DNA from 3 places in the Burkholderia plantarii genome. Region 3 is predicted to be linked to each of the others. Evidence: predicted binding sites of a transcription regulator. Region 3 holds the regulator's gene; each other region holds the start of a gene.
The links. Region 3 encodes LexA, which represses DNA repair genes until DNA is damaged. Its sites were predicted from a motif close to ACTGTATNNNNATACAGT; they were not measured.

Region 1 (9,476 bases), 1.8 Mb from region 3:
ACGTGAAGCGCTAGAACATGTCGTCCGCGATCGGCCGCGGGCTCATGCCGCCGCCCGGCACCGTAACGCTCACGCTCTGGTAATGGAGATCGCCATCGGTGGCATATTCCCGAAGGCCGATGCGCTCGGTCCTGAAGGTGCCGCCGTCGTCCAGCTGCCGGTAGTGCAGATCGTAGCGGCCGGGCGTGAGCGCCTGCAGCCGGAACGACCGGCCGGCCGGGATGAAGAACTGGCGAACCACCGCCGGCCCCGTCGCCTCGTCGACGCGGATCAGCTTGCCGTACACGTCGAACGGATTGCCGGCGTTGTCGATCGTGATGTCCGAATGGCCCTCGTTCGCCGACACCGGATAGCCGCTCAGATAGGCCGCCCGCTCCGGCCACGCCAGCCCGTTGGGCGCGAACGCGGGACGGACGTAGCGCGGGCCGTCCTTCGTCAGGGGAATGGCGCCTGGCGACGGTGGCGTGTACGACCCGGCCGGAGTCTCGACCGGCGGCGGCGCGCCGCCCTCCACCTTGTCCGGCGCACGCGCCTGCTTCGACAGCGCGCTGATGCCCAGCCAGGCGATCACGCCGATCAGCAGCCAGGCACGCAGCGGCACGCTCCCCAGCCTGCGCCGGCCCGGGCCGGTTCGCGTCGGCGGCGGGCGCTGGGGGCGGGCCGCGGCGGCGGGAGGTTCGGGCGCGCGCGCCGCGGACGCGTCGCGACGCGCGGCATGCGCCGCCTCGCGCTCCTTTCTCGCCAGCCAGTCGTCATGATCGGCGCGCGCGGCCGGATCGCCGAGCACGTCATAAGCGGCATTGATGATCTTGAAGATCTGCGCGGCCCGCGGGTCGCGATTGCGATCGGGATGGTACTTCTGCGCGAGACTTTTATAGGCGGCGCGAATCACCTCGGGAGGCGCATCGCGCGATACCTTCAGATTGTCATAATGACTGTGGACTTTCATCCATTTCCCCGACACGACGGCACGAGTGGTTCGCCACCCGTGGCGGCGTCCATCTTACCGCACGCGATCGGCCGCGCCACCGGACCGGTCAAGCCGCCGCGCCTCGGTCGAAACCTCGACGAAACCTCAATGAAACTCGCGGCTCGAGGTGCGCAGCCCGCCCAGCAGCGGCGTCAGGTCCTCCAGATACTGCGCGATCAGGTGCCGGACCTCGTTCTCGCTCTGCCACACGCCGTACACGGCCAGCAGCCGCGCATCGAGAATCTCGCGACGCTGCCGCTCGATCAGCTCGCGCCGCACGATCACGTTCACGCTGCCGGTCTCGTCCTCCAGCGTGACGAACAGCGTGCCCTTCGCGGTGCCCGGCATCTGCCGCGCGGTGACGATCCCGCAGGCGCGCGCGAGCCGCTTGTTGCGGTGGACGCTCAACTCCTCGGCCGAGGACAGCCGGCGCGCGCGCAGCGCGTCGCGCAGCAGCGCCACCGGATGCCGGTTCAGCGTCAGGCCGATGGTGCGATAGTCGGCGAGGATGTCGTCGGCCTCGGACGGCGCGCCGAACGCCGGCTTCACCGGTTCGTCGATCGGCGCGGCGGCCAGCAGGTCGCGCGACGGCGCCGCCGCCACCGCCTGCCAGAGCGCGTCGCGCCGGTTGCCGGCGAGCGTCGCGAACGCGTTCGCGGCCGCCAGCGCCTCCAGCTCGCGCCGCTCCAGCCGCGCGCGGCGCGCCAGGTCGTCGACGCTCTCGAACGGCCGCGCGGCGCGCGCCGCCTCGATGCGCAGCGCGGCCTCGCGGCCCAGCCCGGCCACCAGCGCCATGCCGAGCCGCACCGCCGGCCGGCCCGCGGGCGGCGGCTCGCCGGGCAGCGCTTCGAGCGAGGCATCCCAGCCGCTCGCCGTCACGTCGATCGGCCGCACCGTCACGCCGTGCCGCTTCGCGTCCTGCACCAGCTGCGCGGGCGGATAGAAGCCCATTGGCTGGCTGTTCAGCAGCGCCGCGAGGAAGATCGCCGGCTCGTGGCACTTGAGCCAGCTGCTCGCGTAGACGAGGATCGCGAAGCTCGCCGCATGGCTCTCCGGAAAGCCGTATTCGCCGAAGCCCTTGATCTGCTCGAAGATCTGGTCCGCGAACTTCTCCGGATAATCGCGCGCGCGCATGCCCGCGACGATCCGCTCGCGATACTTGCCGAGATCGCCCTTGCGCTTCCAGGCCGCCATCGCGCGGCGCAGCTCGTCGGCCTCGCCCGGCGTGAAGCCGGCCGCGATGATCGCGATCTGCATCACCTGCTCCTGGAAGATCGGCACGCCGTTCGTGCGTTCGAGCGCCGGCTTCAGGTCCTCCTTCGGATACTCGACGGGCTCGAGCCCCTGCCGGCGCCGCAGGTACGGATGCACGGCACCGCCCTGGATCGGCCCCGGCCGCACGAGCGCCACCTCGATCACGAGGTCGTAGTAGCAGGCGGGCTTCAGGCGCGGCAGCATCGACATCTGCGCGCGCGACTCGATCTGGAACACGCCCACCGTGTCGGCGCGCGAGATCATCGCGTAGGTCGCCCCGTCGCCTTCCTCGATGTCGGCGATCCGCATGCGCGTGCCGCGCCACGCCTCGACGAAATCGAACGCGCGATGCAGCGCGGTCAGCATGCCGAGCCCGAGCACGTCCACCTTCATGAGCCCGAGCGCCTCGAGATCGTCCTTGTCCCACTGGATCACGCGGCGCCCCTCCATCGCCGCGTTCTCGATCGGCACGAGCCGCGTGAGCTTGTCGCGGCTGATCACGAAGCCGCCCGAATGCTGCGACAGGTGGCGCGGAAAGCCGAGCAGCCGCGATGCGAGTTCGGCCCAGGCGCGGATCAGCGGCACCTCGGGATCGAGCCCGACCGAGGCGAAGCGCGCGAGCAGGTCGGCACTGCCGTCGAACCAGCGGTGTCCCTTGGCGACGCGCTCGACCAGCACCGGATCGACGCCGAGCGCCTTGCCGGTCTCGCGCAGCGCGCCGCGCGGCCGGTAGGTGGAGACCGCCGCCGCGAGCGCGGTGCGATCCTTGCCGTATTTCCAGTAGATGTACTGGATCACTTCCTCGCGCCGCTCGTGCTCGAAATCGACGTCGATGTCGGGCGGCTCGCCGCGCTCCTTGCTGATGAAGCGCTCGAACAGCATGGTGCTACGCTGCGGGTCGACGGACGTCACGCCGAGGCAATAGCAGACCACCGAGTTCGCGGCCGAGCCGCGCCCCTGGCACAGGATGTCCTGCTCACGCGCGAACTTGACGATGTCGTAGACGGTCAGGAAGAACGGCTCGTATTCCATCTCGGCGATCAGCGCGAGCTCGTAGTCGATCCGCGCCAGCACGTCGGCCGGGACACCGTCGGGATGCGTCTCCTCCGGAAAACGCTTCAGCGCGCCGAGCCGGGTTTCCTGCGCCAGGTATTCGGTCGGCGTCATGCCCGCCGGCACGATCTCGCGCGGATATTCGTACTTCAGGTCGTCCATGTCGAAGCGGCAGGCGTCGAGCATCCGGCAGGTCTCGGCGATCGCCTCCTCCGGAAACAGTCGCGCGATGCGCCCGAGCCCGCGCAGGTGCTGCTCGGCGTTCGCGGCCAGCGCGTAGCCGCACTCGCCGACCGGCCGGCCGATCCGGATCGCCGTCATCAGGTCCTGCAGCGGCTTGCACGAGCGCACGTGCATCGTCACGTCGCCGAGCGCGACGAGCGGCATCGCGCGCCGCGCGCCGGCCGCCTCGATCGTCTCGCGATACACGCCGTCGAGCGAGCGCCCCAGCTGGACGAGGCCGAGCCGCGCGCGCTCGCCGAACTGCGCCGCGCACCACGCAAGCTGCGCGTCGAGCACGTCGGCGCGCACCGGATAGGCCGGCACCAGGATCGCGAAGCAGTCTGGCATGCCGCGCAGATGCGCGAGCTCGGGCGGCGGCGCGGCCAGCATGCGCGGCGTGAGCGTGTAGGTGCCTTTCGGCGCCGCCATGCGCCGCCACGAGATCAGCTCGGACAGGTTGCCGTAGCCCTCGCGATTGCGCGCCAGCAGCACGAGCCCGAACGCGCCGGGGCCGGGGTCGCCGCCCGGCGCGACGAGGTCGGGCGTCAGCGCGAAATACGCGCCGACGGCGAGCCGGAACGGCTCGGGCTGGTCGGCCGGCAATCCGCCCGCCGCCTTCCAGGCGGCTTCGAGTTCGGCGTTCTTCGCCTTCACGGCCACATGCATGCGCGGCGCGCCGGCGAGCGAGCATTCGTCGGTGACCGCGATGCCGCGATAACCAAGTTCGTGCGCGCGCGCGACGAGTTCGTCGGCCGACGACGCGCCGCACAGGAACGAGAAATTCGAGCGGCAGAACAGCTCAGCGTAGGCAGGCAGGGCCGACGGCATCACCATCGCGTCACCCGAACAGGCCGTGCAGGAACCAGCGCGGCTCGCTGTGGCGCCGGTCGCGGTCCATGTAGATCCAGTAGCAGGCGCCGTCGTCGTCCTGCGCGACGTAGTAGTCGCGCAGCACGACCTGCCCGTCGAACCAGCCGCCTTCGACGCGCTCGGCCGTCGACATCAGCCGCAGCGGCGTGCGATGGCAAGGCCGGTTCTCGCGCATCGCCAGCGCGATCGGCTCGGCCAGCAGCCAGGCGGGGCGCGGCGCCGCGGCCGGCGCCTCGGGCCGGCGGCCCGCCGGCGCATGCGAGGGCAGCCAGCGGTTCGCGGCCTCGGGCCGATGGTCGGCGCCGGGCGCCGCGCACAGCACGTTGTCGGCGCCGAGGCGCGCGCTCAGCAGCTCGACCAGCCGCGCGCGCGCCTCGCGCGTGCGGCCCGGCTCGGGGAACAGGTCGACGGGCGGCGGCGCGACTGACTCGACGCGCGTCGCGACGAGCCGCACCGCCAGCACGGCGGCTGGCAGTTCGGCGCGCGCGAGCCGCTCGCCGAGCACGCGCAGGCAGTGCAGCTCGTCGCGCGTGGGCTCGGCGAACGCGAGCTCGACCGAGGTCGGCGGCACCGCGCAGCGGCCGCGCTCGTGCTCGAGGTCGAAGCGCAGCGCGGCGAGCGAAAGCTGCCGCGCGGCCAGCCAGCCGCCCAGTTGCGCCACCAGCCGGCGCGCGACGAACAGCACCGCCTCCGCGTGCTCGACGCGCTCCGGCAATTCGAGGCGCGCGTCGAATTCGGGGGGGATCGGCAGCCACGCGAACGGCTCCGGCAGTTCGCCGTAGGCACGATCGAGCGCCTCGAGCAGCCCCGGCCCGCAGCGGCGCTGCAGCCCCGCGCGCGGCAGCCGGCGCAGGTCGGCGAGCGTCGCGCAGCCGAGTCCGTCGAGCCAGCCTGCATAGGGCCGCGCGGCCGGCATCAGCACGCAGGGCAGCGCGTCGAGCACGCGCCGCAGGCTGGCCTCGCGCGCCACGCGCCGGCGCCGGCCGCGGCCCGGCCGGCCGCGTGCCAGCAGCCAGGCGCCGCGGCCGGTCGGCGCGGCGCCGATGCGCGCCGCGTAACCGAGTGCCGCCAGCGCCGCGCCCACCTGCCGGCACAGCGCGGGCAGCCCGCCGAACAGCCGCAGGCTCGCGCCGACGTCGACGATCAGCGTCGCCTCCTCGTCGAGCGCGACCGACGGCGAGAAGCGCAGCAGCGCCAGTGCGACCGCACGCAGCGCATCGGCCTCGCGCGCGAGATCGCGCTCGACCAGATGCGTGTCGGGCGCGAGCGTCAGCACGCCGCCGCGCTTCATGCCGGGCCGCACGCCGCGCGCGCGGGCCGCCGCGTCGGCCACCAGCACCACGCCCTGCTCGAGCACGGCGCTGCCCGCGGCCGGCGCGGGCTCAGGCGAGCACGCGCACACGTCGAGCGGCAGGCGCGGCAGATGGATGCCGAGCAAGACGCGCATAACGACCCTCCACGATCGGCGACGGCAACGCGAGTTCGAGCGGCGCCGCGCAGGCCGGCCCGCGGCGCTTGACGATCTCGACCGACACGCCGCCCGGCAGCGGCCGCAGCGCGAGCCGCAGCACCGCCGGGGACGGCTGGCGCGCCGCCGCGAGCGGGCGCAGCATCACGAACAGCGTGTCGCCGGCGCGCGCCGCCGCCAGATGCAGGCGCCGCAGCACGTCGGCCGGCGCGGCCTCGGTCTGCCAGAACAGCAGCGCGCCACAGCAGCCCGCCTTCAGCGCTTGCTCGGCTGTCCACAGGGCATCGCGCCGGCTGGCTGTGCGTAACCACAGCAATGCATCGAGCGGCACGCCGAATTCGGCCAGCGCGGCCGCGTGCGGTGGATGCGGCGGCGCCACCAGCGCGAGCGGACGCCGCTCGGCGACGCTGCCGGCCAGCCCCGGCGCGAGCAACCGCATCTCGCCGCAGCCCGCGTGCGGCACCAGCAGCTCGACGAGGCCGCCCACCGGCCAGCCGCCGCCCGGCAGCTCGGCCGACAGCGCCGGATAGCCGGTGCCGAGCGTGCGCGAGCCGCCGCGGGCGAGCTGGGAGCCACGCCAGAGCGACGGATGCAGCGATTCGGGGGAGACGGAGGCGGTGGGCATGAGGCAGCCGATTACTGTACGTTTATACAGTATAGGGGAAGCCGCCCGGCTACGACAGATTCCGCGCTGACTTTTTGTCGGGGTCGGAAACGACGAAAGGCCCCGCGGGGCCTTTCGATCGATTACCGGGGGACCGCGCGAACCGCGGGTCGCGCGCTCAGAACGACGGCACCATCGAACCCTTGAACTGCTTGTTGATGAAGTCCTTCACTTCCGGCGACTGGTAGGCCGCGACGAGCTTCTTCACCCACGGCTGGTTCCTGTCCTGCGCGCGCACCGCGATCAGGTTCGCGTAGGGGCTCGTCAGCGATTCGAGCGCGATCGCGTCCTTGGTCGGCTGCAGGTTCGCGGCCAGCGCGTAGTTGGTGTTGATCACGGCCGCGTCCACGTCGCCGAGCACGCGCGGCAGCTGTGCCGCGTCCAGTTCCGAGATTTTCAGCTTCTTCGGGTTGTCGGCGATGTCGAGCACCGTCGCGTTGTTGCCGCCCGTGGCCGCGCCGGCCTTCAGCTTGATCACGCCCTGCGCCTGCAGCAGCAGCAGCGCGCGGTTCTCGTTCGACGGATCGTTCGGCACCGCGAGCTTCGCGCCGGCCGGCAGGTCCTTCAGCGACTTGACCTTCTTCGAATACACGCCGATCGGCGAGATGTAGGTCAGACCCGCGCTGACGAGCTTGTAGCCGCGCTGCTTGATCTGGCTGTCGAGGTAGGGCTGGTGCTGGAAGCTGTTCGCGTCGAGGTCGCCCGAATCGAGCGCCGCGTTCGGCTGCACGTAGTCGTTGAACTCGATGACCTTCACGTTCAGGCCTTGCTTCTCCTTCGCAACCTTCTGCACCACCTGCCACACCTGCGCATCCGGGCCGGCCACCGTGCCGACCTTGATCACCTTGTCCTGCGCGTGGGCGCCGAACGACATGCCGAGGGCCGCGCTGGCGGCGACGACGGCGGACACTGCTTTCAGGAGATTGCGACGCTTCATCTGTTGTTCTCGCTTGCGTTGTTGCGGTACCGACTTGATAAAAGGACGACGCGGCTCGTGGCCGCCCCGCCCGTCAAAGAGTGCGAATGGTGTCACAGGATCGGCGCCGAGTGAAATACATCCCGCTCATATGGGTATGCCGCGCGCTGGCAATGATGGTGCCCGGCGGGGACCGACAGGACTCCGAAGGTCCATGGCCGGCGCGTCGATCGTTTCGGAAGCGCGGAAGGACGCCGGGGCCGAAGGTACCGCGCTCAGCCCAGCAGCAGCTTCAGATCGTGAACCCACGGCGCCGGCCCCTGCCCGTCGCGCACGAACAGGCGCAGCTTGCCGGCCGGGTCGAACACGTAGCTCGCCGCCGTGTGGTCCATCGTGTAGCCGTCGGGCGTCTTGCCCGGCGATTTCGCGTAATAGATCCGGAAATCCTTCGCCACCTGCTTCAGCTGCGCGTCGCTCGCCGGGCGCAGCGCGACGAACGACGGATCGAACGCGGCCACGTACTGCGCGAGCAGCGGCGCCGTATCGCGTTCGGGGTCGACGGTAACGAGCAGCACCTGCACGCGCTTCGCCCCGGCGCCGAGCTGCTGCCTCGCCTGCGCGAGCTCGGCCAGCGTGGTCGGGCAGACGTCGGGGCAATGCGTGTAGCCGAACACCAGCACCACGGCGCGACCCTTGTAGTCGGCCAGCGTGCGCGTGTGGCCGGCGGTGTCGGGCAGCGCGAAATCCTGGCCGAACTGCGTGTTGCCGGTGATGTCGAGATTCTCGAAGGCCGGCTGGCGGCTGCAGCCGGCGAGCAGCAGCACGCCAGCGGCGGCGCAGGCGGCGAGCCAGCGCCGCCGCGCGGGCGGGAAGGAACGCGGCATCATCGCGGCGCGCTCAGAAGCCGAGCAGCGGGCGCACGTAGTGATCGACGAGCAGCGCCATGAACAGCAGCGACAGATAGACGATCGAGTAGCGGAACGCGCGGCGCGCGAGCGCGTCGGAATAGTCGACGTAGACCTTCCACGCGTAGGCGATGAACACCGCGCCGAGCAGCACCGCGCTCGCCAGGTAGAGCACGCCGCTCATGCCCGAGATGAACGGCATCATCGTCACGACGAACAGGATGAACGTGTAGAGCAGGATGTGCAGCCGCGTGAACTTCTCGCCGTGCGTGACGGGCAGCATCGGCAGGCCCGAGTTCTCGTAGTCCTTGATCCGGTAGAGCGCGAGCACCCAGAAGTGCGGCGGGGTCCAGACGAAGATGATCAGCACCAGGATCCACGCGTCGCCGGGCACGGTGCCCGTCACGGCGGCCCAGCCGAGCGCCGGCGGCATCGCGCCGGAAGCGCCGCCGATCACGATGTTCTGCGGCGTGGCGGGCTTGAGCAGCAGCGTGTAGATCACCGCGTAGCCGACGAAGGTGGCGATCGTCAGCCACATCGTCAGCGGGTTGGTGAAGGTGTAGAGCGTCCAGGCGCCGACTCCGCCCAGCACGGCCGAGAAGGCGAGGATCTGCGGCGTGGTGATCTCGCCGCGCGCGGACGGCCGCCACGCGGTGCGGCGCATCTTGGCGTCGATCTTCTGCTCGACGAGGCAGTTGATCGCGAACGCGGCGCCGGCCAGCAGCCAGATGCCGATCGTGCCGCCGATCAGCGGGCGCAGCGGGACCATGCCGGGCGTGGCGAGAAACATCCCGATCACGGCGCAGAACACCGCGAGCTGCGTGACGCGCGGCTTGGTCAGCGCGAAATATTGCGACAGGCGGCTGCCGGGGGACTGGGAAAGCGAGGATTCCATGAGCGTGGGGAGCGTCAGGCGGGCGCGATATCGCGCGCGGGGAGCGCGACGCGGCCGGGACGGCTTGAAAGGATTCGAAAGTTTAACATGACGAGCAACAGCAGCAGGATCGCGGCCCCGCCGTTGTGCGCGACGGCGACGGGCAGCGGCCACTGCAACACGATGTTCGACAGCCCCGTCACGAACTGGATCGCGACCACCAGCAGCACGCCGTTGGCGGGCCGCCGCAGCGATTCGAAACGGCGCATGCGCAGCGCGA
Region 2 (9,476 bases), 930 kb from region 3:
CGCGCCCGTCAAGGACATGCTGTTCGTGATGAAGGAACTGGCCGGCATCGACGAGGTCGCGAAGCTGCCGGGCTTCGAGGACGCCGGCTTCGACACCGCGCAGGCCGTGCTCGACGAGTCGGCGAAGTTCTGCGGCGAGGTGCTCGCGCCACTCAACGTCGAAGGCGACCAGCAGCCGAGCGCGTGGCGCGACGGCGAGGTGACGGCGACCGCCGGCTTCGGCGAGGCGTTCCGCCAGTTCGCGGCGGGCGGCTGGCAGGGGCTCCAGCATCCGGCCGAATACGACGGCCAGGGCCTGCCGAAGCTGATCGCCACGCCCTGCATCGAAATGCTGAACGCCGCGAACCTCTCGTTCGCGCTCTGTCCGCTCTTGACCGACGGCGCGATCGAGGCGCTGCTGACGGCCGGCACCGACGCGCAGAAGGCGCGCTACGTGCCGAAGCTGGTGTCGGGCGAATGGACCGGCACGATGAACCTGACCGAGCCGCAGGCCGGCTCCGATCTCGCGCTGGTGCGCGCGCGTGCGGAACCGCAGGGCGACGGTTCGTACAAGGTGTTCGGCACCAAGATCTTCATCACTTGGGGCGAGCACGACATGACGGACAACATCGTCCACCTCGTGCTGGCGCGCACGCCGGGCGCGCCCGACGGCGTGAAGGGCATTTCGCTGTTCACCGTGCCGAAGTTCCTCGTCAACGAGGACGGCAGCCTGGGCGCGCGCAACGACGTGCATTGCGTGTCGATCGAGCACAAGCTCGGCATCAAGGCGAGCCCGACCGCGGTGCTGCAATACGGCGACCACGGCGGCGCGATCGGCCATCTGGTCGGCGAGGAGAACCGCGGCCTCGAATACATGTTCATCATGATGAACGCCGCGCGCTTCGGCGTCGGCATGCAGGGCATCGGCGTGGCGGACCGCGCCTACCAGAAGGCCGCCGCGTTCGCGAAGGAGCGCGTGCAGAGCCGGCCGGTGGACGGCTCGGCGAAGCAGTCGGTCACGATCATCCATCACCCGGACGTGCGGCGCATGCTTGGCACGATGCGCGCGCTGACCGAGGGCGCCCGCGCGCTGGCCTACGTCGCGGCCGCGCACAGCGACCACGCGCGCGCGCATCCCGACGGGGCCGAACGCGCGCGCCACCAGGCGATCTACGAGTACCTGGTGCCGATCGTGAAGGGCTGGAGCACCGAGATGGTCAACGAGGTCGCGAGCCTTGGCGTGCAGGTCCACGGCGGCATGGGCTTCATCGAGGAGACGGGCGCCGCGCAGTACTACCGCGACGCGCGGATTCTCGCGATCTATGAAGGCACCACGGCGATCCAGGCCAACGATCTGGTCGGCCGCAAGACCGCGCGCGACGGCGGCGCGGTGGCGAAGGCGCTGGCCGCCGCGATCGGCGAGACCGTCGCGGCGCTCGGCGCCCACGACACGCCGGCCTGCGCCGCGATGCGCCGGCACCTGTCGGACGGCCTGAAGTCGTTCGAGGCAGTGGTCGAGTTCGTCGTCGCGAACACCAAGGGCGATCCGAACGCCGTGTTCCTCGGCAGCGTGCCGTACCTGAAGTTGGCCGGCATCGTGCTGGGCGGCTGGCAGATGGCGCGCGCGCTGCTGGCCGCCGGGCGCCTGCGGGCCGACGACGCGGCCTTTTACGACGCGAAGATCGCGATCGCGCAGTTCTATGCGCAGCACGTGCTGGTGCAGGCGCCCGGGATTGCCGCGTCGATCGTCACGGCGAGCGGCGCCGACAGCGTGCTCGCGCTGACCGAGGACCAGTTCTGACGCTTCGTCTGTTGTGAGTTCCATGTGAAGAAGGGCGCCCTCGGGCGCCCTTCTTCGTTTTGCACGCGCCGCCCGAGGCGGCCCGCCGCTTATGCGTAGGCGGGGCGCGTGGCGCCGGCCGTTTCGCTGAGATAGCGGTGGACCGACAGGTCGTCGGCCTGGATCGCCGGCTTCCTGCCCGACATCAGGTCCGCGAGCAACTGGCCCGAGCCGCACGACATGGTCCAGCCGAGCGTGCCGTGGCCCGTGTTGAGGTAGAGGTTCGGGATCGGCGTGCGGCCCACCACCGGCGTGCCGTCCGGCGTCATCGGGCGCAGGCCGGTCCAGAACGTCGCCTTCGAGGTGTCGCCGCCGCCCGGGAACAGATCGTTCACGCACATTTCGAGCGTCTCGCGGCGCGCCGTGTTGAGACGCTTGTCGAAGCCGGCGATCTCGGCCATGCCGCCCACGCGAATGCGCGAATCGAAGCGCGTGATCGCGATCTTGTAGGTCTCGTCGAGCACCGTGGAGACCGGCGCGGCCGACGCATCGACGATCGGCGCCGTGATCGAGTAGCCCTTGAGCGGATAGACCGGGATTTTCACGAGGTTCGACAGCAGGCGCGTGGAGTACGAACCGAGCGCGACCACGTAGGCGTCGCCGCGCACCAGTTCGCCGCCGCACTGGACGCCGGCGATCCGGCCGCCCGCCACGGCCAGCGCATCGACCGGCGTGTTGTAGCGGAACTGCACGCCGAGTTCCGCGGCCATTTCCGCGAGGCGCGTGGTGAACAGCTGGCAGTCGCCGGTCTCGTCGCCAGGCAGGCGCAGGCCGCCCGTGAGCTTGTGCGAAACCGCGGCCAGCGCCGGCTCGGCGCGCGAGAGCTCCTGCGCGGTCAGCAGCTCGAACGGCACGTTGGCCTCGCGCAGCACGGCCATGTCCTTCGCGGCGCCGTCGAACTGCGCCTGGGTGCGGAACAGCTGCAGCGTGCCGCCAGTGCGGCCTTCGTACTGGATCTGCGTGTCGGCGCGCAGCGCCTGCATGCAGTCGCGGCTGTATTCGGCCAGCCGCACCATGCGGCCCTTGTTGACCGCGTAACGTTCGGACGTGCAGTTGCGCAGCATCTGCCACATCCATTGCAGCTGGAAGCGCGAGCCGTCGAGCCGGATCGCGAGCGGCGCATGTTTCTCGAACATCCACTTGACCGCCTTCAGCGGCACGCCGGGCGCGGCCCACGGCGCCGCGTAGCCGGGCGAGATCTGGCCGGCGTTCGCGAAGCTGGTCTCGAGCGCGGGGCCGGCCTCGCGGTCGATCACCGTCACCTCATGGCCGGCGCGCGCCAGATAATAGGCACTCGTCACGCCCACCACACCGCTTCCCAGAATCACGACTCGCATAGCTGCTCCGAAATGGAAAAAGCCGGGGCGTCGAGAGTGCATTCGTCTAACCGCTGCTCGCGCGATCCAGCCTAGTTTTTTTCGCTATGGTATTGTCGAAGATCTAGGTTTTGTTATTGTATTTTTTAGAAATTCAGAAAAAACACGATGAGAACCCAACGTCAACCAGTACGCGCGCTGGACAAGCTCGACCGCCGGATCCTGCGGCTGCTCCAGCAGGACGGACGCATGGCGATGAAGGACCTGGCCGAGCAGGTCGGACTGACCGTCACGCCGTGCATCGAGCGCGTGCGACGCATGGAGCGCGACGGCGTGATCACCGGCTATCACGCACGCGTCGACCCCGCCCAGCTGGGCGCCGCGCTGCTGGTGTTCGTCGAGATCACGCTCGATCACAAGAGCGGCAACATGTTCGAGCAGTTCCGGCGCGAGGTGATGAAGATCGACGAGGTGCTCGAATGCCACCTCGTGTCCGGCGATTTCGACTACCTGATCAAGGCGCGCATCGGCGAGATGGCAGATTACCGCAAACTGCTCGGCGACATCCTGCTGCAACTGCCCGGCGCGGTGCAGTCGAAGAGCTACGTGGTGATGGAGGAAATCAAGGAGACGCTGACGATCGCCGTCGACGACTGACGGCCGGACACTTACTGCGACAACTTGGCAGCATGAGCCGAATACTGTATAAATAAACAGTATTCGGCTCATGCGACGTTTCGCTTGTGCCGGCGAGACGAAGAGGCATGATGAGTGATCGATCCGATGTCGAATTTCCGGTGGCGCCGCCCGTGCCGCGCAAGGGCCGTGGCGCGGTGGGCAATCTGCAGGGGCGCTACGAGACGGACCAGCGCGAGCGCGTCGACGACGGCTGGCAGGCGGGCGCCGGCCACGACGCGGGCGACGAGGCAGATGGCGACGACGCGGCCGGCCCGCGCCTGCGCACGCTGGTGTTCGACGAGCGCGCGAAAAGCATCCTGACGCGCAACGCCTCGCCCGATATCCCGTTCAACGTCTCGCTGAACCCGTACCGCGGCTGCGAGCACGGTTGCATCTATTGTTTCGCCCGGCCGACACACAGCTACCTCGGGCTCTCGCCCGGGCTCGATTTCGAGAGCCGGATCTACGCCAAGGTCAACGCGGCCGAACTGCTCGAACGCGAGCTCGGCAAGCGCGGCTACGTACCCGAGCCGATCGCGCTCGGCGTCAACACCGACGCCTACCAGCCCTGCGAGCGCGAGCGCCGCATCACGCGCGACGTGATCCAGGTGATGCATGATCACGGGCAGCCGTTCGCGGCGATCACCAAGTCGTCGCTGATCGAGCGCGACCTCGACCTGCTCGCGCCGATGGCCGGGCGCGAGCAGGTGATCGCCGCCGTGACCATCACCACGCTCGACGCCGATCTGGCGCGCGCGCTCGAACCGCGCGCGGCCACGCCGTCGCGGCGGCTGCGCACGATCCGCGCGCTGCGCGAGGCCGGCGTGCCGGTGGGCGTGAGCATCGCGCCGGTGATCCCGTTCGTCACCGAGCCGGACCTGGAGCGCGTGCTGGAAGCCTGCGCCGAGGCCGGCGCGACGCACGCGAGCTACATCGTGCTGCGGCTGCCGTGGGAAGTGGCACCGCTCTTTCGCGAATGGCTGGGCGCGCACTTCCCCGACCGCGCCGAGCGCGTGATGGCGCGCGTGCGCGACATGCGCGGCGGCAAGGACTACGAGTCCGATTTTCGCAGCCGGATGAAGGGCGAGGGCCTGTGGGCCGATCTGCTGAAGCAGCGTTTCCAGAAGGCGGTCAAGCGGCTTGGCCTGAACGAGCGCGCGCGCGGCATCCTCGATTTCTCGCAGTTCCAGGCGCCGGAGCGCGTGAAGGGCGCCGCGCGCGCGGCGCCCGAGACGCCGCAGCTGAACCTGTTCTGAGAAGGGTGCCGGCGCGGCAGGCTCACAGGCTGGCTATTGCGACAGCGCCTTGGCCGCCTGCACCTGCGATTCGAAGTAGGTCTGGAACGACAGCGCGAGCCCCGTCATCAGCAGGAACGCGCCGATCAGGAGCGAGAAGATCACCACGAACACGACCGTCCAGCCCGACCGGCTGCGGCGGCCGGTGTCGGCATTGAATCGTGCGTCCCAGCGATCGTCGGGGCGCAGCCCGTAGACGATCGCGGCCAGGAACGCGGCCAGCAGCGAAATCGCGCCGGGCATGGCGAGACTCCAGCCGAGCACCGACGCGCGCTCGGTGGACACGAGCAGCAGCACGCCGCGCGCGCCGAGCAGCGTGCCGACCAGATGCGCCCAGCCGGCCAGGTCGCGGCGTCCGTACAGATAGAAGCGATGCGCGCCGAACGCGCCGAGCAGGAACGCGAGCGCGGCGGCCAGCGTCTTCGAGCGAAAACGTGGCGAGTGCGGTGAGTGCGGAGCGGGCAGGGAACGCGACGGCTGGCTGGACATGGCGATCCGATAGGAAAGGCGAGGCGGGGAAGGGACGGCGCAGGTGCCGCCGGCCTCATTCTACGCCGCGCGCAACGCCGCGATCAGCCGCCGCCGTCAGTGCCCGGTATAAGTGATCCGATAGATCGCGCCCGCGTAATCGTCGCTGACGAGCAGCGAGCCGTCGGGCAGCGGCAGCACGTCGGCGGGCCGCCCCCAGACGCTGCCGTCGGGCCGCAGCCAGCCCTGCGCGAACACCTGCATGCGTGCGCCGCGGCCGTCCGGCCCAGCGGTCACGCTCACCACGCGGTAGCCGACCTTGCTGCTGCGATTCCACGAACCGTGCTCGGCGATGAAGATCGCATCGCGGTACCCGGCCGGAAACATCGTGCCGGTGTAGAAGCGCATGCCGAGCGCCGCCACGTGCGCGCCGAGCTTCAGCGCCGGCGGCGTGAAGCCGCTGCACGGATGGCCCTTGCCGTATTGCGGGTCGGGCGTGTCGCCGGCATGGCAATACGGATAGCCAAAGTCGAGGCCCGCGCGCGGCGCCTGGTTCAGCTCGTCGTCGGGCACGTCGTCGCCGAGCATGTCGCGGCCGTTGTCGGTGAACCACAGCGCGTGCGTGGCCGGATGCCAGTCGAAGCCGACGGTGTTGCGGATGCCGCGCGCGAACACCTGATAATTGCTGCCGTCCGGGTTCATTCGGCCGAGCATCGCGTAGCGGTCGCGATCGGGTTCGCAGATGTTGCAGGGCGCGCCGGTCGGCACATAGAGCTTGCCGTCCGGCCCGAACGCGATGAATTTCCAGCCGTGCTGCCGGTCGGACGGCAGCGAATCGATCACGACCACCGGTTTCGGCGGCGCGGCGAGCTTCGCGTCGATGTCGTCGAGCCGCAGGATCCGCGAGATCGCGGAAATGTAGAGCGCGCCGTCACGGTAGGCCACGCCGACCGGCATCTCGAGCCCGGAGGCGACCACGTGGCGGCCGGTGACGCGGCCCCGTTCGACCGTCAGCGCGTGGACGGCACCGTCGGTCGAGCCGACGTAGAGGATGCCGCGCGGCGACCAGGCCATTTCGCGCGCGGTCGGCACGTCGGCGGCGAACAGCTCGACGTGGAAACCGGGCGGCACGCCGAGCCGCTCGACGGGCGGCGCGGCATCGCTGTCGGCGATGGCCGTGGCGAGGACGAGACAGGCGGCGCCGGTCGCACGCAGGCAGCGGCGCACGGCGGCGAGCGAACGGCGAGAGGCGAAACGGGTCGGGCGCATGGCGGAGCGGGGCGGGGAGCGTGCGCGAGGCACCATGCGGGGATTGTAGAAGCTTGCGAGCGGCTTGGCCGGCGGATCGCCGGCAGTCGGGTACGCCGGGGAACGGGTTCGTGCGTCGGCCGGTCTCGGGCGTGGCGGGCCGACGTTGGTGCCGTCGCGCCTCGCGTGCCGCGCTTTTTTGCGGCGCGGCGTGGTAAGTGTTTGTTATGCCGCTGGTTTCCAGCTATAATCGCTCGTTTCAGCAGTTTCGAACCCGGTTTTCCCGAAGGATTTCATATGGTTATCATCCGTCTGGCTCGCGGCGGCTCGAAGAAGCGCCCGTTCTACAACATCGTCGCCACCGATTCGCGCAATCGTCGTGACGGCCGCTTCATCGAACGCGTCGGCTTCTACAACCCGGTCGCGACGAAGGGCGAATCGCTGCGTATCGCTCAGGATCGCCTGACGTACTGGCAAGGCGTCGGCGCGCAACTGTCGCCGACCGTCGCTCGCCTCGTGAAGGAAGCGCAAAAGGCGCAGCCGGCTGCCTGACATGGCACGGTTTTCCGGTGGTCGCGGCCGCGAGGTGGTCTGAATGTCCGGTCACGATTCATCCGGCGATGCAAAGCGCGGCACACGCGAAGCTTCACAGTTTGGTGTGTTCGTCCGCAAGCCGGTCGAGCGCGCGCCCGCCAAGGGCGACGCGAAGCCGGAAGCAGCAGGCGGGAACCCGGGGCATGCCTCGGCCAGCATCGAGCCGGCGCAGTCCTGGCCTGACGATGCGGTCGAGGTCGGCGCGATCGTCGATGCCTACGGCCTGAAGGGCTGGGTCAAGGTCGTGCCCCACGCGGGCGCGGGCCGCGGCGGCGATGCGCTGCTGAAGGCGCGCCTCTGGTGGCTCGGCAAGGACGCCGAAAGGCTGTCCGCGCAGGTCACGCAGTCCAAGTTGCATGCCGATACCGTCGTCGCGCATCCGGCCGGCCTGGTCGATCGCGATCAGGCGCTGGCACTGCGCGGCTACCGCGTGTTCGTGCGCCGTGAGGATTTCCCGGCGCTCGACACCGACGAATTCTACTGGGTCGATCTGATCGGCCTCGAAGTGGTCAACGAAGCAGGTGTTGCGCTCGGCCACGTCGGCGACATGATCGACAACGGCGTGCATTCGATCATGCGGGTCGACTATCCGGCCAGCGGCAAGGATGGGCGCCCGGTCACCGGCGAGCGGCTGATTCCGTTCGTCGGCGTGTACGTGAAAACGGTCGATCAGGTGGCGAAGCGTATCGTCGTCGACTGGGAAGCCGATTACTGAAATGAATGACGCCAAGGAGCGCGCGATGCAGTTCGATGTCGTCACGCTCTTTCCCGAGATGTTCGCCGCGCTGACCGACTGGGGCATCACCAGCCGCGCCGTGAAGCAAGGCAGTTTCGGGTTGCGCACGTGGAATCCGCGCGATTTCACCACGAACAACTACCGCACGGTCGACGATCGCCCCTACGGCGGCGGTCCCGGCATGGTGATGATCCCGAAGCCGCTCGAGGCGGCGATCGGCGCGGCGAAGGCCGCGCAGGCCGCCCAGGGGATCGCCGCGACGCGGGTCGTGATGATGTCGCCGCAAGGCGCGCCGCTCACGCATGAACGCGTGATGCGGATGGTCGAGGAGCCCGGTGTCGTGCTGCTGTGCGGCCGCTACGAGGCGATCGACCAGCGTCTGCTCGATCGCTGCGTGGACGAGGAAATCAGCCTCGGCGATTTCGTGCTGTCGGGCGGCGAACTGCCGGCGATGGCGCTGATGGATGCGGTGGTGCGTCAGTTGCCCGGCGTGCTGAACGATACGCAGTCGGCCGTGCAGGACAGTTTCGTCGACGGCCTGCTCGATTGTCCGCACTACACGCGGCCCGAGGATTACGAGGGCGTGCGGGTGCCCGACGTGCTGCTCGGCGGCCATCATGCCGAAATCGAGAAGTGGCGGCGCCAGGAATCACTGCGCAACACGTGGCAGAAGCGCCCGGACCTGATCGAACGGGCGCGCAGCAAGCAGTTGTTGAGCCGGGCCGACGAGGCCTGGCTGGCAAGTCTCGCGAAGGCCGCGAAGAAAGCCTTGAACTGAGGCGTTTTCGCGGCGGACCGGGAACCAGGCGGTGTCGCGCATGCGTGCGCGGCGCCAGTTGTGAATCCATCCTCTATCGGGGCCAGGTCCGAACCGGACAGGCGCAAACGCCGACACGATGGCATTGGGAGCAGTCATGAATCTGATCGCAAAACTTGAGCAGGAAGAAATCGAGCGCGCGCTCGCAGGCAAGACGATCCCCGAATTCGCCCCCGGCGATACGGTGATCGTGAACGTGAACGTGGTGGAAGGTAACCGCAAGCGCGTTCAGGCTTACGAAGGCGTCGTGATCGCGAAGCGCAACCGTGGCCTCAACTCGTCGTTCATCGTCCGCAAGATTTCGTCGGGCGAAGGCGTCGAGCGTACGTTCCAGACGTACTCGCCGCTGCTCGCGAGCATCGTCGTCAAGCGTCGTGGCGATGTCCGTCGCGCGAAGCTGTACTACCTGCGCGAGCGTTCGGGCAAGTCGGCTCGAATCAAGGAAAAGCTGGTGTCGAAGGATCGCGCCGCGGCCCAGCAGGCGTAAATGCTGTAAGGAAAAAGC
Region 3 (9,476 bases):
GTCACGATGATGAAAGCCTGCCGTAGGCCGGCAAGGCATTCGCTATACTTCGCTCGTCCCGCGGCGCATCGCCCGCGATCCTGCCGAACGGAGTATTGCCATGCGCCTCGACGACGAAGCCGAAAGCCAGAATGTCGAGGATCGCCGGGGCGGTTTGGGCGGCGGACGCGGCGCGACGATCGGTATCGGCACGCTCGTGGTGGCGCTGGCTGCCTCGTATTTTCTGGGCATCGATCCGCGCGTGGTGCTGCAGGGCGCCGCGGCGCTGCAGGGCCAGCAGGCCGGGCAGGCGCCCGCGCCGTCGGCGAACCCGTCATCGCGCGCCAATCCCGCCGATGCGCGCGCCGTGTTCACGCGCAAGGTGCTCGGCAATATCGAGCGCACCTGGAGCGACATCTTCCCGACCCAACTGCAGCGCCAATATGCGCCGCCCACGCTCGTGATGTTCGAGCACACCACGCCCACCGCCTGCGGCACGGGCCAGACGGCGATGGGGCCGTTCTACTGTCCGGCCGATCGCAAGGTCTATATCGATCTCGGTTTCTACGACGAACTGCGCCAGAAATTCGGCGCGGGCGGCGATTTTGCGCAGGCCTATGTGATCGCCCACGAGGTGGGCCATCACGTGCAGAAGCTGCTCGGCATCTCGGACCGGGTCGATGCCGCACGCGAGCGGAGCTCGCCGACGCAGGCGAACCGTCTGTCGGTGCGGCTCGAACTGCAGGCCGACTGTTTCGCGGGTGTGTGGGCCCACAACGCGCGGCAGGCGAATCAGCGGCTGATCGAGCCGGGCGAATTCGAGCAGGGCCTGAAGACCGCGGCGGCGATCGGCGACGACACCCTGCAGCGCCGCAGCCAGGGCTACGTGGTCCCCGACGCGTTCACGCACGGCACCAGCGAGCAGCGCGTCGCCTGGCTGCGGCGCGGCATGCAGCGCGGCGACGTGCGCGACTGCGATACGTTCGCCGCACGCTGAACGGCACGCACCCGGCGACGCTTCGCGTGCCGACAAGCGCGCCGCGCCGCGGGCGGATCACCATACGCCGCCTCGCGCCTGCCGCATGCGATAATCCGCCTTTGCCCGCCAGCGCGTCTCGGCAATGACGCGCTTCGGCCGGCGGCGCCGCGCTTCGGGCTACCGCAGCGCGGACCAACGAAAGCGCGGGCGATCAAGCTCGCCGACCACGCCCATGGGACCGCACGCAGCCAAGGACATGAACACGACCCGCACCTCGACAACCTCTCCGGCCCTCGGCTGGGCGACCTTCGCGCTGATCGCGATCGTCGGCCTCTTCTACGTGAAGTGGTTCCCGTACTACCACCGCGCATTCGTCGCGGCCGAGCATCATTCGATCGGCCAGTCGATCCTGATGGGCGGCGCGAGCAGCGCGCCCGCGCCGTCCTGGCATGCGGCGCTCGACTACGCCTGGGCCTACGGCAAGGCGATCTGGCAGGCGATGGTGCTGGGCCTGCTGCTCGGCTCGGCGATCCAGGCGCTGCTGCCCGCGCAGGCGATCGCGCGGCTGCTGGGGCGCACCGGTTTCGGCAGCGTCGTGGCGGGCGGGTTGCTGTCGCTGCCCGGCATGATGTGTACCTGCTGCGCGGCGCCGGTGGTGGCCGGCCTGCGGGCGCGGCAGGCCTCGCCGGGTGGCGCGGTGGCGTTCTGGCTCGGCAACACGGTGCTCAATCCGGCCACGCTGGTGTTCATGGGCTTCGTGCTCGGCTGGCAGTGGGCGGGCCTGCGCATCGCGTTCGGCGTGGTGATGGTGTTCGGCATCGGCTATCTGCTGAACCGGCTCGCGGCGCCGCAAGCGCAGCCGCTCGACGACGCGACGCTCGCACGTCTCGCGGCGGGCCAGGCGGCGGGCGGCAACGCGTTCCGGCGCTGGCTCGAGATCCTCGCGCGCATGACGCTGCGCCTGATTCCCGAATACATCGTGCTGGTGCTGCTGCTCGGCGCGGCGCGCGCGTGGCTGTTTCCGCACGTCGGCGCCGACGTCGGCAACACGGTGCTGTGGATCGTCGCGTTCGCGGTGGCCGGCATGCTGTTCGTGATTCCGACCGCGGGCGAGGTGCCGATCGTCCAGGCGATGCTCGCGCTCGGCGTGGGCGTCGGCCCGGCGGCGGCGCTGCTGCTCACGCTGCCGCCCGTCAGCGTGCCGTCGATGGCGATGCTGTCGCGCTCGTTTCCGGCCCGCACGCTCGCGCTCGTCGCGGTGCTGGTGGTCGGCCTCGGCATCGTGGGCGGCTTCGCCGCGGTGGCGCTCGGCTTCTGAGTGGCTAGGCGCCTCGACCGGGCGCCGCGCAGCGGCCGGCTTCGAGGCATGACGAATCGACCGCCGTCGCGATCTCGCGGCGGCTTCTCCCGAAGCAATCAGGATTACGCATGAAGCAACACAAGATCCATCCGAAACTCGAACAGGCGCTGACGCGAGGCGATCTCGCGATCCGCCAGGCCAATTCCGCACGCGCGACCGCGGTGCTGAACGCACTCGGCAAGATGATCGTCGAGGCGTCGTCGACGATCGGCGTCGAGGCCAGCATCGACATCCCGCAGGGCGACCGGATCTACGATCCCGTCAACGGCCTCTGGCCGCAGCGCATGCGCGTGTCGTTCGACGGCCCGGTCGAGGAAGCGGACGAGGAGGAACTGCGCTCGGTGTACCTGCTGGCCGATGATCCCGGCACGATGTTCCGTGTCGAGTGGCATCGCGCCGACGGCAAGCTCGGCCGCCAGGAAGGCGGGCCGATCGCGACGGTGGCGTTCCTGACCGATGTCGAGATGCCCTGGGGCGACGACGACGCGTAAGCAAACGTCACGGTACTCGCCGATGCGCCCACTTTCTCGGGCGCCGGCCGGTATGAAGCCGCCGCGGGATGCATGCCGTCGAACCACGAGTGGAGCGGATTCGGGTGGACCGCATGCGGGATGCGTTGCACGCAGCCGCATGCGAGGTGTGCTCGATGGAACCGTGCGTGAGACGCACGCAACAGAACCGTGCGTGCTCCGCGCCCGGCCCCATCGCACGGCGGCGGGCACGGCTCACGCTCAGCGCATCATGCGGCGGCGGAACAGCCAGGCCGAGACGAGGAAGCCGACCACCGCGTAGGCGGCCAGCACGCCGGCATGCAGCGCGACGTCGCTGGCTGGCCGGCCCAGCATCGCGGGCCGGATCAGGTCGACGGCGTTCGCCAGCGGTAGCGCGTTGGCGGCGTAGCGCGCGACCGCGGGCAGCTGCGCGATCGGGAAGAACACGCCCGAGAGCAGCAGCATCGGCGTGAGCGCGAGCGTCTGGTAGAACATGAAGAAGTCGTAGGACGGCGCCACCGCCGTCACGATCATTGTGACGCTCGCGAACGCCAGCCCGGCGAGCGCGATGGCGGGCACGGCGGCCAGCAGCGACGGAAACGATGCATAGCCGAGCACGCCCGCGACCAGCATGATCGCGGTGCCCGACAACATCGCCTTGCTGGCGGCCCAGGCGATCTCGCCGAGCACGATGTCGCCGAGCGCGAGCGGCGTATGCATGATCGCCTCCCAGGTGCGCTGCGCGTGCATGCGCGAGAACGCCGAATACATCGCCTCGAAGCTGGCCGACATCATCACGCTCGAGCCGACCGTGCCGGCCGCGAGGAACGCGATGTACGACACGCCGTCCACGTGGCCGACCATCAGCCCGAGCCCGAGGCCCAGCCCGAACAGGTAGATCATCGGATCGGCGAGATTGCCGATCATCGACGCGAACGCGAGCTTGCGCCAGACCAGATAGTTGCGGCGCCAGACGGCGATCCAGTTGGTCGCGTTGGCGGGCAGCGCGATCGTGAAGCGGGCGTCGCGCGGCCGCGGCGCGGCGGCGGGTGACGAGTGGCCGGTATCCATGGCGGTCAGTCCTGCATGTCGCGGCCGGTCAGCCGCAGGAACACGTCTTCGAGATTCGCCGGCCGGTGCAGGTAGCGCAGGCCGGGCCGGCCCTTCAGCGTCCGGGCGAGCGGCTCCGGATCATCCACGTAACAGAACAGCGTCTCGCCGCTGATTTCGGCGCGGGCGACGCGTGGCGCGAGCTCGTCGCGCAGCGCGACCGGATCGGTGCCGTAGATTTCCACCACGTCACAGCCGATCTCGGCCTCGATCAGCGCAGGCGGCGCGCCCTCGGCGATCTTGCGGCCCGATTCGACGATGCAGAGCCGGTCGCAGAGCCGTTCGGCTTCCTCCATGAAATGCGTGGTCAGCAGGATCGTCTTGCCGCGCGCGAGCAGCGAGCGCAGCCGTTCCCACATCAAGTGCCGGGCCTGCGGGTCGAGCCCCGTGGTCGGCTCGTCGAGCACCAGCACGTCGGGATCGTTGACGAGCGCGCGCGCCAGCGTGAGGCGGCGCTTCATGCCGCCCGACAGCTCGCCCACCCGCGCATCGGCCTTGCTCTCGAGTTTCGCGAATTCGAGCAGCGACGGTACGAGCTCACGCGCCTGGCCAGCCGACAATCCGAAGTAGCGCCCGAACACGAGCAGGTTTTCGCGCACCGTGAAGTCGGGATCGAGATTGTCGAACTGCGGCACCACGCCGACGCGCTGTCGCGCATGACGCGCCCGCTCGGGCACCGGCTCGCCGCAAAGCCGGATCGTGCCGGCGTCGGGCTGCGTGATGCCGAGCAGCATCCGCAGCGTGGTGGTCTTGCCGGCACCGTTCGGGCCGAGCAGCCCGAAGCATTCGCCGCGCTGCACGCGGAACGACAGATGATCGACGACAAGCCGCTCGCCGAAGCTTTTTTTGACATCGAGGAATTCGATCGGAGCGACGGACATGGGTGCGCGAAGGGCGAAAGGGGCGGAAGGACATCACGAAGCGGCCATTCTAGTGCATCAGGCCCGATATCGGCCCGAACTTGCCGCGCCATCGTGCAAGCCTGCACCGCGGCGCGGCAGCCTCGCCCGACAATGGTCTTCGCGTTTTCCAACCCTTGCATCCTGAATTGCGGCGCACGATGATGAATTGACGACCGATGTCGCAATGGAGGCGATCATGGCCAGTTATCAGAAAATCCTGCTTTGCTACGACGGCACGCTCGAGGGCCGCAAGGCACTGCGTTGCGGTGCCGATCTCGCGCTCGAACTGAAGGCCGAGACGCATCTGCTGTCGGTGGTCGACATGCGTTCGAGCATCGCGCAGAGCGCCGGGCTGCTGACCGACGTCGCCTGCGGCCGCTTCGAGGAGACGGCGCGCGCGATCTTGCAGGAAGGCGTCGACTGGCTGACCGCGCGCGGCGTGCAGGCGCAGGGCCATTTCGCGTTCGGCTATCCGATCGACGAGATCGCGAATCTCGCCAAGGAGCTTGGTGTGGACCTGGTCGTTGTCGGCCATCGCTGCCGCAGCGGGCTCGCGCGCTGGTGGATGGGCGCCGGCAACACGCAGCTGCTCGACCGCATTTCGTGCAGCATCCTGGTGGCCTGCGCGTCGTCCGACGAGCAGCGCGAGGAACTGGCGAAGGAAAAGGAAGCCGCGCTCGCGGCGGCGGCCCACACCTGAGCATCGACGGACCGGCGGACCGATGGGTTGATCGGCGGGATCGATGAGGTTGAAGCGATGGGTGAACGGGCGTGCCCGCGAATTCCGTGCCCGTTGTCAGCCGCTTCCGATCGCGCCGCCGACTGCCTTCGGCATGCGGTGGCGCGGAGCGCGTCAGTGCTGGAGATCGATCGCGCTGAGCTTCCAGCCGAACAGGCCGCTGCGTCGGAAAATGGCCGCGTAGCGCGTGCCGCCGGCATCTCGCTGATAAACGGCGATGAACTCGTTGATGCCGTGGTAGGCGGCGCTCGATTGCGGCGCCGCGGGCGGCGGCGTACCGGTGCCGGAAGGCGGAGGCGCGCTGGCGCCGGCGGGCGGCGCGACACCGGCGCCGGATGCCGGAGCGGGGGCCGGCGCCGCGGGTTGATCGAGCGCCGGCGGATGCTGGCGCGGATCGCCGTTCGGCGGCAGGCCGCTCAGCAGCGCGGCCACGCCCTCGGGCGTCGCATAGGCATCGACGAGCGGGCCGATCAAGGCAGAGCCGACCATCGCGCCGAGCATCGCGAGCGGATTGTCGTGCCGCTGCAGATCGATGCGACGCATCAGCTCGTCGGTCAACTGCTGCTTCAGGCTGATGCGCAAGGCCGGGTAATCGACATAGCGGCTGATCGCCTGCGCGTCGCGCGCGTCGATTGCCTGCTTCAACTCGCGCAACGCGAGATAGGGCGACGCGGCCGCGTACAGGATCGCCGCAAGCCCCGCGACGGCAACCACCAGGGCAGGCATCCACCCGAGCTGCTTGCGGCGCGGGGGCGGAACGGACGACATATCAGACGGCGAATCAGACGACGAAGAAACGGACACCAGGCCTCCTGTCTCGAAAGACGGTCTCGGAACCTGGAGAGCGTATCAGACCATCAGACCGCCGAGCGTTCCTCGGCAATACAACGATCGATCATGCGACACACCGCGTCGATCGTCCCCACCATGATCACGCGCGACTGCCCGTGGTAGACGCGCACCGGCGCACGGCGTGCCGGCTCGGCGTGATGGAGCCCGGCGTTCAGCGAGACGCGCGCGAAGGCCGGCAGCGCCGAGGGCAACGCGGCCGGCTCGGCGGCCAGCGGCAGCGTGCCGGACTCGGCAAACCCGGCGGATTCGGCGGAATCAGCAACGAGCGGCGCGCAGGGCGTGCGGCCCCGCAGATGGCGCAGGCGACCGAATTGACGGAAGGGCAACAGGCGGGCGAGGCGTTCCATGTGTTCTCCAGATCGGATGGAGGGACGAACGTACTAGGCGGATGCAAACCGGGTGCAGGCAGCAGATAGCAAGCGGGCAAAAAACGGCCGGACGGCGAACCGCAACCGGCCCTGGCCCAGGCGCTACAGCTCCCCGGAACGGATCAGGCCGACGGCGATGCCCTCGAGCGCGAATTCCGCGCTGCCGGCCTTCACGAAGATGTTTTCGTAGTCGGGGTTCTCGGCGATCAGCTCGATGCCGCTGGAGTGGCGCTTCAGGCGCTTGACCGTGACGTCGTCGCCAAGCCGCGCGACGATGATCTGGCCGTCCTTGGCCTCGCTGCGCTTTTGCACGGCGAGCAGGTCGCCGTCGAGAATGCCGGCGTCGCGCATCGACAGCCCGCGCACCTTCAGCAGGTAATCGGGCTTGCTCGTGAAGAGCGCCGGATCGCACGCGTAGTGCTGCGAGATGTGTTCCTGCGCGAGGATCGGGCTACCAGCCGCGACGCGCCCGACGAGCGGCAGCGACAGCTGCATCAGCGCCGCGTGCGGCAGCGTGAGCTGGTGCGGCGCGTCCTCGAGGCCGAGCAACCGGATGCCGCGCGAGGCGCCGGCGGCCAGCTCGATCACACCCTTGCGGGCGAGTGCGCGCAGGTGCTCCTCGGCGGCGTTCGGCGAACTGAAGCCGAGCTCGGCGGCGATCTCGGCGCGGGTCGGCGGGAAGCCGGAGCGCTCGATCGCGCGGCGAACGAGGTCGAACACTTGCTGCTGGCGTGCGGTGAGTTTGGTCATGGTCGGACTGTATGGATAGACAGTGATCTGTATTTTTATACAGTAGTTCGGGAAATTCAAGTGTTACTTGAAGTTCGGCGCTATCGCGGCGATTCCGCCGCGATCGAGCGACGTCCAAACGCCGGTTCCGATGTCGCAACCGTCCGCCGGCTGGTCCTTACCACTTTTTCGTATAAAAAAATTCGGAACGATTATTTTTAATGATGAAAGCTGTTCGCTAGACTTGGCCCGACATTGCAAAAAACGATCCACGAACCTCTGGAGATCACGGGATGGTCAAGCGCAACACGGGGCTGGCTGGCGGCGTTCGCCGTCTGATCGCAACACTGGCGGTAGGCGCGGCGGCGCTCGGCGGCGCCACGCACGCACTCGCGGACACGACGTTGCTGAACGTCTCGTATGATCCGACCCGCGAGCTGTATCAGGACGTCAACCAGGCGTTCGGCAAGGAATGGAAGGCCAAGACGGGCGAGACCGTCACCTTCAAGCAGTCGCACGGCGGCTCGGGCGCGCAGGCGCGCTCGGTGCTCGACGGCCTGCAGGCCGACGTCGTGACGCTCGCGCTCGCCTACGACATCGACGCGCTCGCCAACAAGGGCATCGTCGCCAAGGACTGGCAGAAGCGCCTGCCCGACAACGCGTCGCCGTACACCTCGACGATCGTGTTCCTGGTGCGCAAGGGCAACCCGAAGGGCATCAAGGACTGGGACGACCTGATCAAGCCGGGCGTGTCGATCGTCACGCCGAACCCGAAGACCTCGGGCGGCGCGCGCTGGAACTACCTCGCGGCCTGGGCCTACGCGCTGCACAAGCCGGGTGGCAGCGAGCAGAGCGCGAAGGACTTCGTGGCGAAGGTCTACAAGAACGCCGGCGTGCTCGATTCGGGCGCGCGCGGCGCAACCACCAGCTTCGTGCAGCGCGGCATCGGCGACGTGCTGATCGCCTGGGAGAACGAGGCGTTCCTGTCGCTGAAGGAGTTCGGTCCGGACAAGTTCGAGATCGTCGTGCCGTCGGCCAGCATCCTCGCCGAGCCGCCGGTCGCGGTGGTCGACAAGGTGGTCGACAAGAAGGGCGACCGCAAGCTGGCCGAGGCCTACCTGAACTTCCTCTACAGCAAGGAAGGCCAGGAGATCGCGGCGCGCAACTTCTACCGTCCGCGCTCGAAGGATGTGCCGGCCGAGCTGACGAAGCAGTTCCCGAAGCTGAAGCTCTATACCGTCGACGACACCTTCGGCGGCTGGGCCAACGCGCAGAAGACGCACTTCGCCGACGGCGGCGTGTTCGACTCGATCTACAAGCCGCAATAAGCGCGGCGCGCAACACCCGAGGCAGAGCAGCAACCCGAGGCCGCGCGGCGCGAGCGAGCGCACGCGCGGCCCGCTACAACGACGAACACGAACCCACGCGCGGCCGGCCGGTACCCTCCGACGGCCGCGCCTCCCATGTCAACCAAGGAAGCGCATTTCGCATGACGACGTACACCTTCCGCAAGCCGAGCGCGCTGCCCGGCTTCGGCGTGACGCTCGGGATCACGGTGGCCTATCTGAGCCTCGTGGTGCTGATACCGCTCGCCTCCACGTTTTTGAAGACCGCGACGCTGACGTGGGATCAGTTCGTCGCCGCGACGACCTCCGCGCGCGTGATCGCCTCGTACCGGCTCACGTTCCTCTCGGCGCTCGGCGGCGCGCTGATCAACGCCGTGTTCGGCTTCCTGGTCGCCTGGGTGCTGGTGCGCTACCGGTTTCCGTTCAAGCGCATCGTCGACGCGATCGTCGACCTGCCGTTCGCGCTGCCGACCTCGGTCGCGGGCATTTCGCTCGCGGCCGTTTATGCGTCGAACGGCTGGGTCGGCCAGTATCTCGCGCCGCTCGGCATCAAGATCGCGTTCACGCCGCTCGGCGTGCTGGTGGCGCTGACCTTCATCGGCCTGCCGTTCGTGGTGCGCA

Region 1: a site for LexA is predicted at 6,476-6,493, ahead of imuA (translesion DNA synthesis-associated protein ImuA). Genes of this name have one in related genera too.
Region 2: a site for LexA is predicted at 3,836-3,853, ahead of bpln_RS04570 (PA0069 family radical SAM protein). Genes of this name have one in related genera too.

The regions. Positions count from the first base shown of each region.
Region 1 covers NZ_CP007212.1:3,803,946-3,813,421, forward strand. Annotated here, with positions in the region: gene bpln_RS16305 (J domain-containing protein) at 11-949, opposite strand; gene bpln_RS16310 (error-prone DNA polymerase) at 1,076-4,333, opposite strand; gene bpln_RS16315 (Y-family DNA polymerase) at 4,338-5,816, opposite strand; gene imuA (translesion DNA synthesis-associated protein ImuA) at 5,752-6,462, opposite strand; gene bpln_RS16325 (MetQ/NlpA family ABC transporter substrate-binding protein) at 6,620-7,438, opposite strand; gene bpln_RS16330 (SCO family protein) at 7,693-8,304, opposite strand; gene cyoE (heme o synthase) at 8,315-9,217, opposite strand; gene bpln_RS16340 (COX15/CtaA family protein) at 9,232-9,476, opposite strand, start outside.
Region 2 covers NZ_CP007212.1:1,037,929-1,047,404, forward strand. Annotated here, with positions in the region: gene bpln_RS04555 (acyl-CoA dehydrogenase) at 1-1,780, shown strand, start outside; gene bpln_RS04560 (D-amino acid dehydrogenase) at 1,870-3,156, opposite strand; gene bpln_RS04565 (Lrp/AsnC ligand binding domain-containing protein) at 3,304-3,792, shown strand; gene bpln_RS04570 (PA0069 family radical SAM protein) at 3,903-5,069, shown strand; gene bpln_RS04575 (NINE protein) at 5,103-5,597, opposite strand; gene bpln_RS04580 (PQQ-dependent sugar dehydrogenase) at 5,694-6,845, opposite strand; gene rpsP (30S ribosomal protein S16) at 7,122-7,376, shown strand; gene rimM (ribosome maturation factor RimM) at 7,420-8,133, shown strand; gene trmD (tRNA (guanosine(37)-N1)-methyltransferase TrmD) at 8,135-8,932, shown strand; gene rplS (50S ribosomal protein L19) at 9,069-9,458, shown strand.
Region 3 covers NZ_CP007212.1:1,971,416-1,980,891, forward strand. Annotated here, with positions in the region: gene ypfJ (KPN_02809 family neutral zinc metallopeptidase) at 101-976, shown strand; gene bpln_RS08495 (permease) at 1,215-2,276, shown strand; gene bpln_RS08500 (hypothetical protein) at 2,387-2,809, shown strand; gene bpln_RS08505 (ABC transporter permease) at 3,050-3,880, opposite strand; gene nodI (nodulation factor ABC transporter ATP-binding protein NodI) at 3,886-4,800, opposite strand; gene bpln_RS08515 (universal stress protein) at 5,018-5,521, shown strand; gene bpln_RS08520 (DUF2939 domain-containing protein) at 5,675-6,328, opposite strand; gene bpln_RS08525 (hypothetical protein) at 6,418-6,759, opposite strand; gene lexA (transcriptional repressor LexA) at 6,883-7,530, opposite strand; gene bpln_RS08535 (sulfate ABC transporter substrate-binding protein) at 7,803-8,837, shown strand; gene cysT (sulfate ABC transporter permease subunit CysT) at 8,999-9,476, shown strand, end outside.